Piscinibacter gummiphilus: one gene and its partner. The protein of the gene in region 1 interacts with the protein of each later gene in a pairwise test. Links are inferred from orthologs where the notes say so. Each region holds a gene or a part of one and is shown on either strand. Other genes may lie near its edges. The genes, in order: A4W93_RS12880 and A4W93_RS10050.

Region 1 (7,768 bases):
CGCCCCACCCCGCCGTGCATGTAGACGCCACGCGGAATGGGCGGGTGGCGCAACATCTTGGTCAGCGCATTGCTGCGCCGGGCCTTGTAGTCGAGCCACTCGTTCTCGCAGCGCTCCAGGGCGTCCACCGCGCGCAGTTGCGCGGGGTCCGCCTTGAAGCCCTTTTCAGCGAGCGTCTGCGCGTAGAGGTCGCGAACTCCCACCTCGAACGCGCCGGTCAGAAGTTGAGCGTGCGCTTGTCCACCGCCAGGGCGGCTTCCTTCGTCGCCTCGCTCAGCGACGGGTGCGCGTGGCAGATGCGCGCGATGTCCTCGGCCGAGGCCTTGAACTCCATCGCGACTACCGCCTCGGCGATCAGCTCGGACACGTACGGCCCCACCATGTGCACGCCCAGGATCTCGTCGGTCTTCGCGTCGGCGATGACCTTCACGAGGCCCGTGGTGTCACCCAGCGCACGTGCACGGCCGTTGGCCATGAACGGGAAGCTGCCGGCCTTGTACGCGCGGCCTTCGGCCTTGAGCTGCTGCTCGGTCTGGCCCACCCACGCGATTTCCGGCGACGTGTAGATGACCCACGGCACGGTGTTGAAGTTGACGTGCCCGTGCTGGCCGGCGATGCGCTCGGCCACGGCCACACCTTCCTCTTCCGCCTTGTGCGCGAGCATCGGGCCGCGCACGACGTCACCGATGGCCCAGACGTTCGGCAGGTTGGTCTTGCAGTCGTCGTCCACGGCGATGGCGCCGCGTTCGTCGAGCTTCAGGCCCACGCTTTCAGCGTTCAGGCCGATGGTGTTCGGCACACGGCCGATGGACACGATCAGCTTGTCGACCGCCAGGGTCTGCGCCTCGCCCTTCGCGTTCGCGTAGGCGACGGTCACGCCCTTCTTGTCGCTCTTGACCTCGGAGATCTTGACACCGACCTCGATGTTCAGGCCCTGCTTCTTCAGCGCCTTCTGGGCTTCCTTGGCGATGGTCTCGTCGACCGCGCCCAGGAACACCGGCAGTGCTTCGAGCACGGTGACTTCCGCGCCGAGGCGGCGCCACACCGAGCCCATTTCCAGGCCGATCACGCCGGCGCCGATCACGCCGAGCTTCTTCGGCACGGCGGGGATGCGCAGCGCACCGTCGTTCGAGAGGATGTTCTCCTCGTCGAATGCGGCGCCGGGCAGCGCACGGGGGTTGGAGCCCGTGGCGACCACGACGTGCTTCGCGGTGATGGTTTCCTCGGCGGCGCCGGCGACCTTCAGCTCGTAGCCGCCGTCAGCGGCCTTCACGAAGGAGCCGCGACCGTGGAAGAACGTGACCTTGTTCTTCTTGAACAGGTACAGGATGCCGTCGTTGTTCTGCTTCACGACGGTGTCCTTGCGGCCCAGCATCTTCGCGACGTCGATGCTCAGGTCCTTCAGGCCGATGCCGTGGTCGGCGAAATGATGGCCGGCCTGCTCGAAGTGCTCGCTGGACTGCAGCAGCGCCTTCGAGGGAATGCAGCCCACGTTCGTGCAGGTGCCGCCCGGGGCCGGGCCGCCCTTCTCGTTCTTCCATTCGTCGATGCAGGCGGTGTTGAAACCGAGCTGCGCCGCGCGGATGGCCGCGATGTAACCACCGGGGCCGCCGCCGATGACGACCACGTCGAATTGCTTGCTCATGGTGTCGTCCTCAGATGTCGAACAGCAGGCGGGCCGGGTCTTCCAGCGCTTCCTTCATGGCCACGAGCGACAGCACGGCTTCGCGGCCGTCGATGATGCGGTGGTCGTAGCTCATCGCCAGGTAGTTCATCGGACGGACGACCACTTGGCCGTTCTCGACGACGGCGCGGTCCTTCGTGGCGTGCACGCCGAGGATGGCCGACTGGGGCGGGTTGATGATCGGGGTCGACAGCATGGAGCCGAAGGTGCCGCCGTTCGAGATCGAGAACGTGCCGCCGGTCAGTTCCTCGAGGGACAGCTTGCCGTCACGGGCCTTGGCGCCGAACTCGGCGATCTTCTTCTCGATGTCGGCGAACGTCATCTGGTCGACGTTGCGCAGCACCGGCACCACGAGGCCGCGCGGCGAGCCCACGGCGATGCCGATGTCGAAGTAGCCGTGGTAGACGATGTCGTTGCCGTCGACCGAGGCGTTGACGATCGGGTACTTCTTGAGGGCGTGCACCGCGGCCTTCACGAAGAAGCTCATGAAGCCGAGCTTGACGCCGTGTTCCTTCTCGAACTTCTCCTGGAACTTCTTGCGCATCTCCATCACCGGGGCCATGTTCACTTCGTTGAACGTGGTCAGGATGGCGTTGGTGGATTGCGACTGCACCAGGCGCTCGGCGATGCGGGCGCGCAGGCGGCTCATCGGCACGCGCTGTTCCGGGCGATCACCCAGGTTCTGCTGGACGGGCGCGGCCACGGCGGGCAGCGGCTTCGACACGGCGGCGGGCACCGGGGCCGACACGGCCTTGGCGGCCGGGGCAGCGGCCTTCGCGCCACCTTCGATGGCGCCGAGCACGTCGCCCTTCGTCACGCGGCCATCCTTGCCGGTGCCGGCGACGCTGCTTGCGGCCAGGTTGTTCTCGGCGAGCAGCTTGGCGGCGGCGGGCATGGCCACGTCGCCCTTGTTGCCACCGGCGGCGGCAGGCGCGGCGGCGGGTGCCGAGGCCGGCACCGGCTTGATCTCGAGCGGGCTCACCTGGGCCGACGCGTCGGTGTCGATCTTGGCGATGACTTCATCGCTCGTGCAGCTTTCGCCGTCGTTCTTGACGAGCTGGGCCATCACGCCGGCAGCGGGGGCCGGCACTTCGAGCACGACCTTGTCGGTTTCGATTTCGACGAGGATTTCATCGAGGGCGACAGCTTCGCCCGGCTTCTTCTTCCACTGCAGCAGGGTGGCTTCGGCCACGGATTCGGACAGCTGCGGGACCTTGACTTCAACGATTGCCATGTTGTTCTTCCAGAATTTGGGGGGAGACGAAGTGGTGCGGCGCGGGGGACGGCCGGGGGCATCCGCCCCTCGCGCCCATCCCGCGCCTCGTCACATCACTTCGAGAGCACGAAGCCCTTGAGCTTGCCGAACGCCTGGTCGAGCAGCGCCTTCTGCTGCTCCTGGTGCAGGTGGGCATAACCCACGGCCGGCGAAGCGGACGCCGGACGGCCGGCGTAACCGAGCTTCTGGCCTTCGACCATGTTCTCGTGGATGTAGTGCTGCACGAAGAACCAGGCACCCTGGTTCTGCGGCTCGTCCTGCGCCCAGATCACTTCGGTCGCGTTCGGGAAACGCTTCATCTCGGCGGCGAACGCCTTGTGCGGGAACGGGTACAGCTGTTCCACGCGGACGATCACCGTGTCCCACGCCTTCTTCTCGTCGCGGCGCTTGATCAGGTCGTAGGCGACCTTGCCCGAGCAGGCGATCACGCGCTTGACCTTGTCGGCCTCGATCTCCGAACGGTCCGGACCGATGACGGTGCGGAACTCGCCCTTCGTGAACTCGGACAGCGGCGAACCCGCGTCCTTGGCACGCAGCAGCGACTTCGGCGACATGACCACCAGCGGCTTGCGGAACATGCGCACCATCTGGCGACGGAGCACGTGGAAGATCTGGCTGGCCGTGGTGGGCTGCACGATCTGCATGTTGTTGTCCGCGGCGAGCTGCATGAAGCGCTCGAGGCGGGCCGACGAGTGCTCCGGACCCTGGCCTTCGTAGCCGTGCGGCAGCAGCATCGTCAGGCCGTTCGCGCGGCCCCACTTCACTTCGCCGGAGGCGATGAACTGGTCGATCACGACCTGCGCGCCGTTGGTGAAGTCGCCGAACTGGGCTTCCCAGATCACGAGCGTGTTCGGGTCGGCGCTGGCGTAGCCGTATTCGAAGCCGAGCACGGCCTCTTCGGACAGCAGCGAGTCGATCACGACGAACGGAGCCTGGCCGTCGGCCACGTGCTGCAGCGAGGTCCAGGTGCCTTCGTCCCACTTCTCGCGGTTCTGGTCGTGCAGCACCGCGTGGCGGTGCGTGAACGTGCCGCGGCCGCAGTCTTCACCCGACAGGCGCACCGGGTAGCCGCTGGCCACGAGCGAGGCGTAGGCGAGCGACTCGGCCATGCCCCAGTCGACGTTGATCTCGCCCCGGCCCATCGCGGCGCGGTCGGCCAGCACCTTCTCGACCAGCGCGTGCGGCTTGAAGCCGTTCGGCACGGTCGTCAGGCGTTCGGCCAGGCGCTTGATCTCGGCGGACGGCAGGGCCGTGTCGGCCGAGTCGGTCCACTTCTTGTTCAGGAACGGCGACCAGTCGACGGCGTACTTGCTCTTGTAGTTCGTGAGTACCGGGTCGACCGTGTGCTTGCCGGCGTCCATCGCGGCGCGGTACGTCTTGACGAGGTCGTCCGGACCTTCGTTCTTCAGCGTGCCGTTGGCGACCAGCTTGTCGCCGTACAGCTTGCGCGTGCCCGGGTGCTTGCCGATCGACTTGTACATCAGCGGCTGCGTGAGCGCCGGGGTGTCCTGTTCGTTGTGGCCGAGCTTGCGGAAGCAGACGATGTCGACGACGACGTCCTTGTTGAACTCCTGGCGGTAGTCGAGCGCGAGGCGCGTGGCGAGCACCACGGCTTCGGGATCGTCGCCGTTCACGTGCAGCACCGGGGCCTCGATCATCTTGACGACGTCGGTGCAGTACAGCGTGGAACGCGTGTCGCGCGGGTCGCTGGTGGTGAAGCCGATCTGGTTGTTGATGACGATGTGCAGCGTGCCGCCCGTGTAGTAGCCACGGGTCTGGGCCAGCGCCAGCGTTTCCATCACGACACCCTGGCCGGCGAACGCGGCGTCGCCGTGCACGAGCACCGGCAGCACCGTGTCGCCTTCCTGGTCGCCGCGGCGGTCCAGGCGGGCCTTCACCGAACCCTCGACCACCGGGTTCACGATTTCCAGGTGGGACGGGTTGAACGACAGGCTCAGGTGAACCGGGCCGCCGCGGGTGGACACGTCGCTCGAGAAGCCCTGGTGGTACTTCACGTCGCCGGACGGGAGGTTCTCGGGGGCGGTGTGGTCGAACTCGGAGAACAGGTCCTTCGGGGCCTTGCCCAGGGTGTTCACCAGCACGTTCAGGCGGCCGCGGTGGGCCATGCCGATCACGATTTCCTGCACGCCCACTTCACCGGAGCGCTGGACCACTTCGTCCATCGAGGCGATGAAGCTCTCGCCGCCTTCGAGCGAGAAGCGCTTCTGGCCGACGTACTTGGTGTGGAGGTAGCGCTCGAGGCCCTCGGCCGCCGTCAGGCGCTCGAGGATGTTGACCTTCTCTTCCGGCTTGAAGCTGGGCTTCGAGCGGATGGATTCCAGCCGCTGCTGCCACCAGCGCTTCTCGGCCGGGTCGGTGATGTGCATGTACTCGGCGCCGATGGAGCCGCAGTACGTCTCGCGCAGGGCCTGCACGATCTCGCGCAGGGTCATGTTCTCCGCGGTGGAGAAGTAGGTGTTCGTGGCGCTGAACGAGAGGTCCATGTCCGCCTCGGACAGGTCGTAGAACGCCGGTTCGAGTTCGGGGATCTTGGGACGTTCCTGGCGCTTGAGCGGGTCGAGGTCGGCCCAGCGCGAACCGAGGAACCGGTAGGCGGCGATCAGGGACTGGACGTGGACCTGCTTGTGCGCGATGGCGAGGTCGGCGTTGCTGGCCTTGTTGCCGAAGGCGTTGGCCTTGGCGCGTTGCGCGAAGGATTCGACGACCGGGGCGTGGGCGACGTCGCGAGAGGCGCTGCCATCGGCGGCCGGGACGTTCTGGAGGGCGTCGAAATAGGCACGCCAGTTGTCGGGCACGGAGCCCGGGTTGTCGAGGTAGGCCTCATACATCTCTTCGACGTAAGGCGCATTGCCCCCGAACAGGTACGAGTTCGACCTGTATTCCTGCATCATTTTCGCTCACCTTTCGCACCGGTTTCCGGCGCTGTAGTGGGTTGATAAACCTTCCGCGTTACGGCTGCACCGGTTTGCGGATTGCGACCCGCCTTGCTGTGACACAAGGGGACGGGAAGGACCTGTCTGAGTCTGGGATCGCACTGTAACACCGATGCGGAAGCAGCGTCAGTTTGAATGATCACGTTCACACCACATCCGCACAATGGGCGAGTCCCCTGTCACCCCGATGTCAGATTTCCGCATCATCCAGATCCATCCGACCGCGCCGGCCAAGCCGCCGGTGGGCAGCGCCTGCAATGGCTGCGGGGTGTGCTGCCTCGCGGAACCGTGTCCGGCGGGCATGCTGGTGAGCCGGCGGCGCACCGGCGCCTGTGCGGCGCTGGTCTGGGACGAGGCCGGGTCGGTCTACCGCTGCGGTGTGGTGACCGAACCACAGCGGTTCATCGGGCCGGCGTGGCTGGCCCGGGTGGCGGCGCGCTTCGCGCCGCGGTGGATCGCGGCCGGCGAGGGGTGCGACTGCGACCTGGAGCCCCAGGCGCCCTCCCCGGCCTGACCCGCCGACCGGAGGTCAGCGCAGCGCCAGGCGCTCCCGCGCCTCGTGGTACTCGGCCGCCAGGCGGGCGACCAGTTCGCCGGCCGGCACCACCTTCTTGATGTGGCCGATGCCCTGGCCGCAGCCCCAGATGTCCTTCCAGGCCTTCTTCGACTCGCCGCCCGAGAAGCTCATCTTGCTCGAATCGCTCTCGGCCAGGTTCTCGGGGTCGAGCCCGGCGTTGACGATCGAGCCCTTCAGGTAGTTGCCGTGCACCCCGGTGAAGAGGTTGCTGTAGACGATGTCGTCGCTGGTGCTGTCGACGATCATCTGCTTGTAGGCGTCGACCGCGCGGGCCTCGTCGGTGGCGATGAAGGCCGAGCCGATGTAGGCGAAGTCGGCGCCCATGGCCTGGGCGGCCAGCACCGCGCCGCCGCTGGCGATGGAGCCGCTGAGCGCGATCGGGCCGTCGAACCACTCGCGGATCTCCTGGATCAGCGCGAACGGGCTCTTCACGCCGGCGTGGCCGCCGGCGCCCGCCGCCACCGCGATCAGGCCGTCGGCACCCTTCTCGATCGCCTTCTTCGCGAAGAAGTTGTTGATGATGTCGTGCAGCACCACACCACCCCAGGCGTGCACCGCGTCGTTGACGTCCGTGCGCGCGCCCAGCGACGTGATCACGATGGGCACCTTGTACTTGGCGCACACCTCGAGGTCGTGCTCGAGCCGGTCGTTGCTCTTGTGCACGATCTGGTTGATCGCGAACGGGGCCGCGGGCTTGTCCGGGTTCGCGCGGTTGTGCGACGCCAGGGCCTCGGTGATCTCGGCGAGCCACTCGTCGAGCAGCTCGGCCGGGCGCGCGTTCAGCGCCGGCATCGACCCGACCACGCCGGCCTTGCACTGCGCGATCACGAGCTTCGGGTTGCTGACGATGAACAGCGGCGACCCGATGATGGGCAACGGCAGGTTCTGCAGGATGGGAGGCAGGGCCACGGGGAGGTCTCCGGTCGGAAAGGTCGGTGTCAGAAGGCGTCGAGCGCGAGCGCGGTGACGCTGTCGGCGCCCTCGAGGATCGCGGCACGCACGCTGGAGGCGCGGGTCAGGATGTGCTCGGCGTAGAAGCGGGCCGTGGCAACCTTCGCGGTCAGGAAGGCCGTGTCGCCCTCGCCCTTGGCGAGCTGCGCCTCGGCCACGAGCAGCGCGCGCGCCAGCTGCCAGCCGGCCACCACGTTGCCCGCGAGCATCAGGTACGGCACGGAGCCGGCGAACACGGCGTTCGGCTTCGTCTTGCCGTTCGCGACCACGAAGTCCACCACGTCGACGAAGGCGGCGCGGCCGGCCGACAGCGCCTTGAGCATCGC
Region 2 (7,315 bases), 680 kb from region 1 along the record:
GGTGGGCGATCGACAGCCCGAGCCCGGTGCCCCCCGTGTCGCGGTTGCGCGAGCCCTCGACGCGATGGAAGGGCTTGAGCACCGCGTCGAGCTGGTCGGGCGGGATGCCCGGGCCGTGGTCGATCACCGAGATCACGACGTGGTCCGACGCCACCTCGACCTTCACCTGCGCGTCGCCGGCGTACTTCAGCGCGTTGTCGACGAGGTTGCCCACCACCCGCCGCAACGCCTGGGGCCGCGTCGTCACGGGGGCGCCGGCCCGGCCTTCCAGGGTCACCGGGTGGCCGGTGTCCTGGTAGTCGCCGACCATCGAGTCGAGCAGCGCGTCCAGGTCGAGCCGGCGGGCCGGCTCGGTCTCGCCGTGAAGCGTGCGCGCGTACGTCACGCCTTCCTTCACGAGCGCCTGCATCGCGTCGAGGTCCTGTTGCAGCTTGTCGCGCGCGGCCTCGTCGTCCATCAGCTCGGTGCGCAGGCGCATGCGGGTGATGGGGGTCTGCAGGTCGTGCGAGATGGCGGCGAGGATTTCGACGCGTTCGTCCATGTAGCCGGCGATGCGCTGCTGCATCGCGTTGAACGCCTTCGCGGCGCGCGCGACCTCGGTGGGGCCCTGCTCCGCCAGCACCTGGCGCTTGAGGTCCGGCCCGAGCCGGTCGGCCGCCGACGCGAGGTCGGCGAGCGGCCGGGTCACGAGCCGCACCGCGGCCCAGCCGCAGGCCGCGAGCACGACGAGTTGCAGCGCGAGCGCCCACAGCACCCAGTCCGAGACGGGCATGGGCACGCGGCGGGCCTGCACGACGAGGTCGCTCCCGTCGTCCAGGCGCACGAGCATCCGCACCGTCTCGTGGGCCGAGGGCACCTGCGCCACGCGCGTGACCGGGTACGGCCGCAGCGCGTTCTCGATGGCCTCGGTGAAGCCGCGCAGCACCGGCGAGGCCGGCGGCTCGCCGTCGACCCAGCCTTCCAGCACGAAGCGGTAGTTGGGCCGCGCGAGGCGGTCGAGCCAGCCGGCCCGTTCCGGCGCCGGCAGGCGGTTCAGGATGGCCACGGAACTCGCGATGTCCAGCTCGACGCCCGTCATCATCAGCTCGCGCAGCGCCTGTCCCCGCTCGTGGCGGATCGAGGCGAACGCGAGCAATTGCGCCACCGCCAGGCCCACCACGATGACGAGGGTGACTCGGGCGAACAGCGTGCGGGGCATCAGGCGGGACAGCATCGGGGCTCCGGGGGCGAGGTCAGGCGAGCGTGATCGACACGTCGATGTTGCCGCGCGAGGCCTTCGAGTACGGGCAGGTCTCGTGGGCGGTGTCGACGATGGCGTGCGCCACGGCGCGGTCGAGGCCGGGCAGGCTCACCCGCAGGCGGGCCTGCAGGAAGTAGCCGCCCGCGCCGGTGCCCAGGTCGACCTCGGCGTCCACCGCCGTGTCGGCCGGCAGCGCCACGTGGCGGGCCTTGGCGGCCAGGCCCATCGCGCCGATGAAACACGCCGACCAGCCGGCCGCGAAGAGCTGCTCGGGGTTCGTGCCCGAACCGGGCGCGCCCGGGGGCGTGAGGGCCAGGTTCAGGCGGCCGTCGTCGCTGCGGGATTCGCCGCTGCGGCCGCCGGTGGTGTGGGTCTTGCCGGTGTAGAGGACTTGCTGGATGCGGGGCATGAAAGGCTCCTGTGGGTGGGTGACGGGGCGGATGATCGTCCCGTCACCCCCGCCGCGGGGGCCTTCCGATGGCACTGTGTACCTGCCCGGGCAAGTCGACACAGTACGTTACTTTGCCGGGGCCGTGGCGACCAGCGCCGCGGCGAAATCGGCCTGCAGGTCGGCGTAGTCCTCGATGCCCACCGACAGGCGGATCAGCGATTCGGCGATGCCCATCGACTGGCGCCGCGCCTGGCCCATCTCGAAGAAGATGGTGTGGGCGACGGGGATGGCCAGCGTGCGGTTGTCGCCCAGGTGGCTCGACTTGATGATGACCTTCAGGGCGTCGAGGAACGCGAACAGGTCACGGCCCTCGTCCACCTCGAAGCTCAGCAGCGCGCCGAAGTGGCGGAACAGCCCCTTCGCCCGCTGGTGCTGCGGGTGCCCCGGCAGGCCCGGGTAGTGCACCGCCTTCACGCCCGGCTGCGCCTGCAGCCAGGTGGCCAGGCGCAGCGCGTTGTCGCAGGCGCGGTCCAGGCGCAGTGCCAGGGTCTCGGCGCCCGTGGCGATGCGGTGGGCGTTTTCACCGGAGAGCGTGCCGCCCGTGTCGCGCAGGCCCTTCTTGCGCACCTGCAGCAGCCCCCAGCCGGCCGGCGGGCCCTTCTTGTACGAGTCGTGGATGTTGGGGTACTTCGTCCAGTCGTACGTGCCCGTGTCCGTCACGGCGCCACCCAGCGCATTGCCGTGCCCGCTGATCGACTTCGTCAGCGAGTTGACCGAGAGGCCGGCACCCACGGCGCCCGGGCGGAACAGGTACGGCGTGGTCATCGTGTTGTCGACCACGAACAGCAGGCCGCGCTCGGCACAGAGGCGGCCGATGCCCTCCAGGTCGGCCACCTGGGTGCGCGGGTTGGCGATGGTTTCGGTGAAGACGATGCGGGTTTCCGGGCGGATCGCCCGGGCGACCTCGGCCGCGTCGGTGGCGTCCACCATCGTCACCTCGCAGCCGATGGCCTCGAGCTGCTGCATCAGGCTGTTGGAGTTGCCGAACAGGAACTGGCTGGAGACGACGTGGTCGCCCCGGCGCAGCAGCGACCAGAACACCGCGGCGATGCCGGCCATGCCGCTGCTGAACGACACGGTGCCCGTGCCCTCCTCCATCATCGTGATCTTGCGCTCGACGGCGCCGAGCGTCGGGCTGCCCTGGCGGCCGTAGACGTGGCCGCTGCGTTCGCCCTGGAACACGGCGACGAGGTCGCGGGCGTTGTCGTAGCCGAAGGCCACGGCGGTGTGGATCGGCTCGTGGGTGGCACCATGCTCCACGCCCTTGAAATGGTCGGCGTGCAGCAGGCGGGTGGTGAGGCCGAGGGTCATCGAAAGTCTCCTGGAAAGCGTCGTCGGCGAGAATCGCGGTCTGTCGATTCGATTTCACCATGATTGTCCTCAAGAACATCACGCTGCGCCGCGGCACCAAGGTCGTGCTGCAGGATGCCAGCGTCACGCTGCAACCCGGCGAGAAGGTCGGCCTGATCGGCCGCAACGGCGCCGGCAAGTCGTCGCTGTTTTCGCTGCTGGCGCAGCGCCTGCAATCCGACGCGGGCGACGTGTCCATCCCGCCGCGCTGGCGCATGGCCGAGGTCGCCCAGTCGATGCCCGAGACCGACCAGCCCGCCACCGACTTCGTGCTGGAGGGCGACACCCGCCTGATGGAGGCCAACGCGGCCCTGGCGGCGGCCGAGGCGGCCGACGACGGCAACGCCATGGCCGAGGCCCACCAGGCCATCGCCGAGGCGGGTGGCTTCGAGGCGCGCCCGAAGGCGCAGGCGCTGCTGATGGGCCTCGGGTTCCGCATCGACCAGGTGGACGACCCGGTGAACAGCTTCTCGGGCGGCTGGCGCATGCGCCTGCAACTGGCCCGCGCGCTGATGTGCCCGGCCGACCTGATGCTGCTCGACGAACCCACGAACCACCTGGACCTGGACGCCCTCGTCTGGCTGGAAGCGTGGCTGCAGCGGTACGAAGGCACGATGATCGTCATCAGCCACGACCGCGAGTTCCTCGACGCCATCACCAAGGTCACGGTGCACCTCGACGAGGCGCGCCTGACCCGCTACACCGGCAACTACACGGCGTTCGAGGAGATGCGCGCCGAGCGGCTGGTGCAGGCCCAGGCCAACTACGCGAAGCAGCAGGAGCGCATGGCGCACCTGCAGAAGTTCATCGACCGCTTCAAGGCCAAGGCCAGCAAGGCCAAGCAGGCGCAGAGCCGCGTGAAGGCGCTGGCCCGCATGGAAAAGCTGGGGCCGGTGCTCACGAGCAGCGACTTCCAGTTCGAGTTCCGCGAGCCCGTGAGCCTGCCGAACCCGATGCTCGCGTTCTCGATGATGACCTGCGGCTACGACGGCGTGCCCATCGTGCACGACATCAACCGCTCGGTGCTGGCCGGCCAGCGCATCGGCATCCTCGGTGCGAACGGCCAGGGCAAGTCCACGCTCGTGAAGACCATCGCGAAGGACATCCCGCTGATCTCGGGCGAGGTCACCGAAGGCAAGGGCCTGTCGATCGGCTACTTCGCGCAGCAGGAGCTCGACGTGCTGCAGCTCGACGACGGCCCGCTGATGCACATGGTGCGCCTCGCGCGCGACGTGGGTCCGCCGGGGCGCGAGCAGGAACTGCGCGACTTCCTCGGCTCGTTCCGCTTCGTGGGCGACATGGTCACGCAATCCGTCGGTTCGCTCAGCGGCGGCGAGAAGGCGCGCCTGGTGCTCGCGATGCTGGTGTGGCAGCGCCCCAACCTGCTGCTGATGGACGAGCCGACCAACCACCTGGACCTCACCACCCGCGAGGCGCTGAGCATGGCGCTCAACGAGTTCGAGGGCACCGTGATGCTGGTGAGCCACGACCGCGCGCTGCTGCGCGAGGTGTGCGATGAGTTCTGGCTCGTGAGCGGCGGCGAGGTCAAGCCCTTCGACGGCGACCTCGACGACTACCAGAAGTGGTTGCTCGAGACCTCCCGCGAGATGGCCAAGGCCGCGCGCGAGGCCGGCTCGGCGAAGGTCAAGGCGCAGAAGGCCGCGGCCTCGGCCGGCAAGGACGACCGCAAGGCGAGCGCCCAGCAGCGCCAGAAGGCCGCCGACCAGGCCAAGCCGCTCAAGACCGAACTGGCCCAGGTGGAGCGCCGCATCGAGACGCTCTCGCAGGAGAAGGCCAACATCGAGGCGGCCGCGGCCGGGGCCGGCGTGAGCCCGGCGCAGCGCGTCGAACAGGGCAAGCGGCTCAAGCAGATCGACGTCGACACCGCCGCGGCCGAGTCGCGGTGGCTGGAGCTGACCGAGGCGCTGGACGCGCTCTCGCCCCCCTGATCACCCGAGGCGGAACGAACTCACCGCGGCCACCAGCCGGTCCGCCTGCTGCCGCAGGCTGTCGGCCGCCGCGGCCGATTCCTCCACCAGCGCGGCGTTCTGCTGCGTGACCTGGTCGAGTTCGGCGACAGCGTCGCTCACATGGCCGATGCCGGCGGTCTGCTCGACCGTGGCGTGGCCGATGCCGGCGATCAGGTCGCTCACGCGGCGCACCTGGGCCACGATGTCGGTCATCGTGTGGCCCGCGTCGCCCACGAGGCGTGTGCCCTCCTCCACCTTCTCGACGCTCGCGCCGATCAGTGCCTTGATCTCCCGGGCGGCCTCCGCGCTGCGTTGCGCGAGCGACCGCACCTCGCCGGCCACCACGGCGAAGCCGCGGCCCTGCTCACCCGCCCGGGCCGCTTCCACGGCCGCGTTCAGCGCGAGGATGTTCGTCTGGAAGGCGATGCCGTCGATGACCCCGATGATGTCGCCGATGCGGCGCGAACGGCTGGCGATGTCGTCCATCGTGGCCACCACCTGCGCCATCACCTCGCCGCCGCGCGACGCGACCGAACTCGCCGAGCCGGCGAGGTCGGCGGCCGCCTTCGCGTTGTCCGCGTTCGCGCGCACCGTCTCGGCGATCTGGTGCATCGACGCGGCGGTGCGCTGCAGGTTGGCCGCCTGCTCCTCGGTGCGCTGGCTCAGGTCCGCATTGCCGGCGGCGATCTGGTCGGAGCCCGTGGCGATCGAGTCGCTCGACGCCTTGATGCTGTGCACCACCCCGGCCAGCTGCTGCATCGACGTGCCGAGCGCGCCCGCGAGGCGGCCGATCTCGTCCTGCGTGCCCACGCGCACGGCGAACGACAGGTCGCCGCGGGCCAGGGCCTCCGTGGCGGCCAGCGCGTCCTTCACGGCGCCCGACGTGGTGCGGGTGATCGTGACGACGATCCACAGCACCCCGAGCGCGCCCAGCGCGAGGCCGGTGGCGAGCAGCGCCAGCGTCGTGCGCGCCCGGCGGGCCTCGCCGTCGAGCGAGGCCTGCAGGCGTTCGAAGGCCACGCCGCCCAGCGCGAACTGGGCGTCGATGTGGCCGGTCATGGCCTTGAAGTAGTCGCCCGAGGCCATCGGCGTGGCCCCCGACGACACCACCTCGCTCTCGGCGAGCTGCGCGGCCGCACCGGCGGCGCGCGTGGCGTCGGCGATGGCCGCGGCCAGTGCCTCGTCGTGCGGCCGGGCGTCGCCGGCCTTGTCGAAGGCGATCTGCACCCGACGGGTGCGCTTGCGCACCTGATCGAGCAGCGCGGTGAGCGGCTGGCGCTCGTCCGCATCCACCGACCCGCCCGCCAGCAGCGCCGCGCCCCGCGCACGCGCCTGGCCCATCAGTTCGGACAGCTCGGGCAGTTCCGCGAGCACGGCCACGTTGAGGAAGTGCACGCCCGGATCCGGGTTCAACGACAGCGTGGACACGTCGGCGAGGTCGCCCAGCAGCGTGAGCGCCTCGGCGACGAGCGCGGTGTGCCGCGCGAAACTCTGGGCGGGGCTCACCTTCCCGCCGTCCACGTCGCCCGCCAGCGTCTGCCAGCCGATCTGCAGCGCGTCGCGGCGCTCGCCGAGGCGCTGCGTGCCATACGGCTTCGTCGACTCGAGCACCTGCTTCAGCGCCTCGCCCACGGCCTTCTGTTTCTCGGCGCGGGCCGCCCCCTTGGCCGTGTCGCCACCCAGCACCGACGCGGTGAGGCCGCGGTGCTGCTGCGTCAGCTGCACGAGCCTGAGCACGTCGGCGGCCGGGCCCATGCCCGCCTGCTGCTGCTCGATCGCGCGGAGCCGCGCGACGTTCGTCGCGACAACCATCGCCGTCGGCGGCGCCACCATGGCCACGGCCAGCCCGCCCAGCACGGCGAACTTCTGCCACATCTTCAGCTTCCCCACCCACCGCTTCATCACGTCCACCCTTGCTCCACTCGAAGGAATTTTCATGGTGGGTTTCGACGCACGCGGCATGCCAGTGCAGCCCCGCGAGCGTGACGGATCACCGCATGCGCGAAAGGGTTTTAAAGATCGAACGATTACATCGCTCACGATTCAATTTACAGTCCACCCCATGGATGCCACACCGATCCCCACCCCGACGACCGACGCCGACCGCTGGCTCGAGCTGGACCGCCAGCTGTGCTTCGCGCTGTACTCGACGTCGCTCGCGATGACGAAGCGGTACAAGCCGCTGCTCGCGCCGCTCGGGGTGACGTACCCGCAGTACCTCGTGCTGCTCGTGCTGTGGCAGCACCGCGAACTGGGCGTGGCCGAACTCGGCGAGCGCCTGTTCCTCGACTTCGGCACGCTGAG

Evidence for each region.
Region 2: the proteins of A4W93_RS12880 (region 1) and A4W93_RS10050 interact in binary tests that used the Escherichia coli proteins (3 or more experiments, as listed by UniProt). The link is inferred for Piscinibacter gummiphilus from one-to-one orthologs.

Annotation. Positions count from the first base shown.
Region 1 is NZ_CP015118.1:2,881,185-2,888,952, reverse strand. Bases 2,814-6,253 are described here. They hold A4W93_RS12880 (2-oxoglutarate dehydrogenase E1 component), read right to left. Parts: upstream 5,873-6,253; coding sequence 3,014-5,872; downstream 2,814-3,013. Other genes in these bases: A4W93_RS12875 (hypothetical protein), read left to right, coding at 6,102-6,253; odhB (2-oxoglutarate dehydrogenase complex dihydrolipoyllysine-residue succinyltransferase), read right to left, coding at 2,814-2,918. Also shown: cell division protein ZapE, read right to left, coding at 1-203; lpdA (dihydrolipoyl dehydrogenase), read right to left, coding at 218-1,645; more of odhB, read right to left, coding at 1,656-2,813; more of A4W93_RS12875, read left to right, coding at 6,254-6,428; A4W93_RS12870 (NAD(P)H-dependent flavin oxidoreductase), read right to left, coding at 6,444-7,400; A4W93_RS12865 (acyl-CoA dehydrogenase), read right to left, coding at 7,430-7,768. UniProt on the Escherichia coli protein: E1 component of the 2-oxoglutarate dehydrogenase (OGDH) complex which catalyzes the decarboxylation of 2-oxoglutarate, the first step in the conversion of 2-oxoglutarate to succinyl-CoA and CO(2).
Region 2 is NZ_CP015118.1:2,201,014-2,208,328, reverse strand. The notes cover bases 2,539-5,525. They hold A4W93_RS10050 (ABC-F family ATP-binding cassette domain-containing protein), read left to right. Parts: upstream 2,539-3,061; coding sequence 3,062-4,990; downstream 4,991-5,525. Other genes in these bases: A4W93_RS10045 (methyl-accepting chemotaxis protein), read right to left, coding at 4,991-5,525; A4W93_RS10055 (cystathionine gamma-synthase family protein), read right to left, coding at 2,539-3,002. In the rest of the region: A4W93_RS10065 (ATP-binding protein), read right to left, coding at 1-1,213; A4W93_RS10060 (organic hydroperoxide resistance protein), read right to left, coding at 1,233-1,649; more of A4W93_RS10055, read right to left, coding at 1,758-2,538; more of A4W93_RS10045, read right to left, coding at 5,526-6,913; A4W93_RS10040 (MarR family winged helix-turn-helix transcriptional regulator), read left to right, coding at 7,074-7,315. UniProt on the Escherichia coli protein: Genetic data indicate it may be involved in ribosome assembly or function.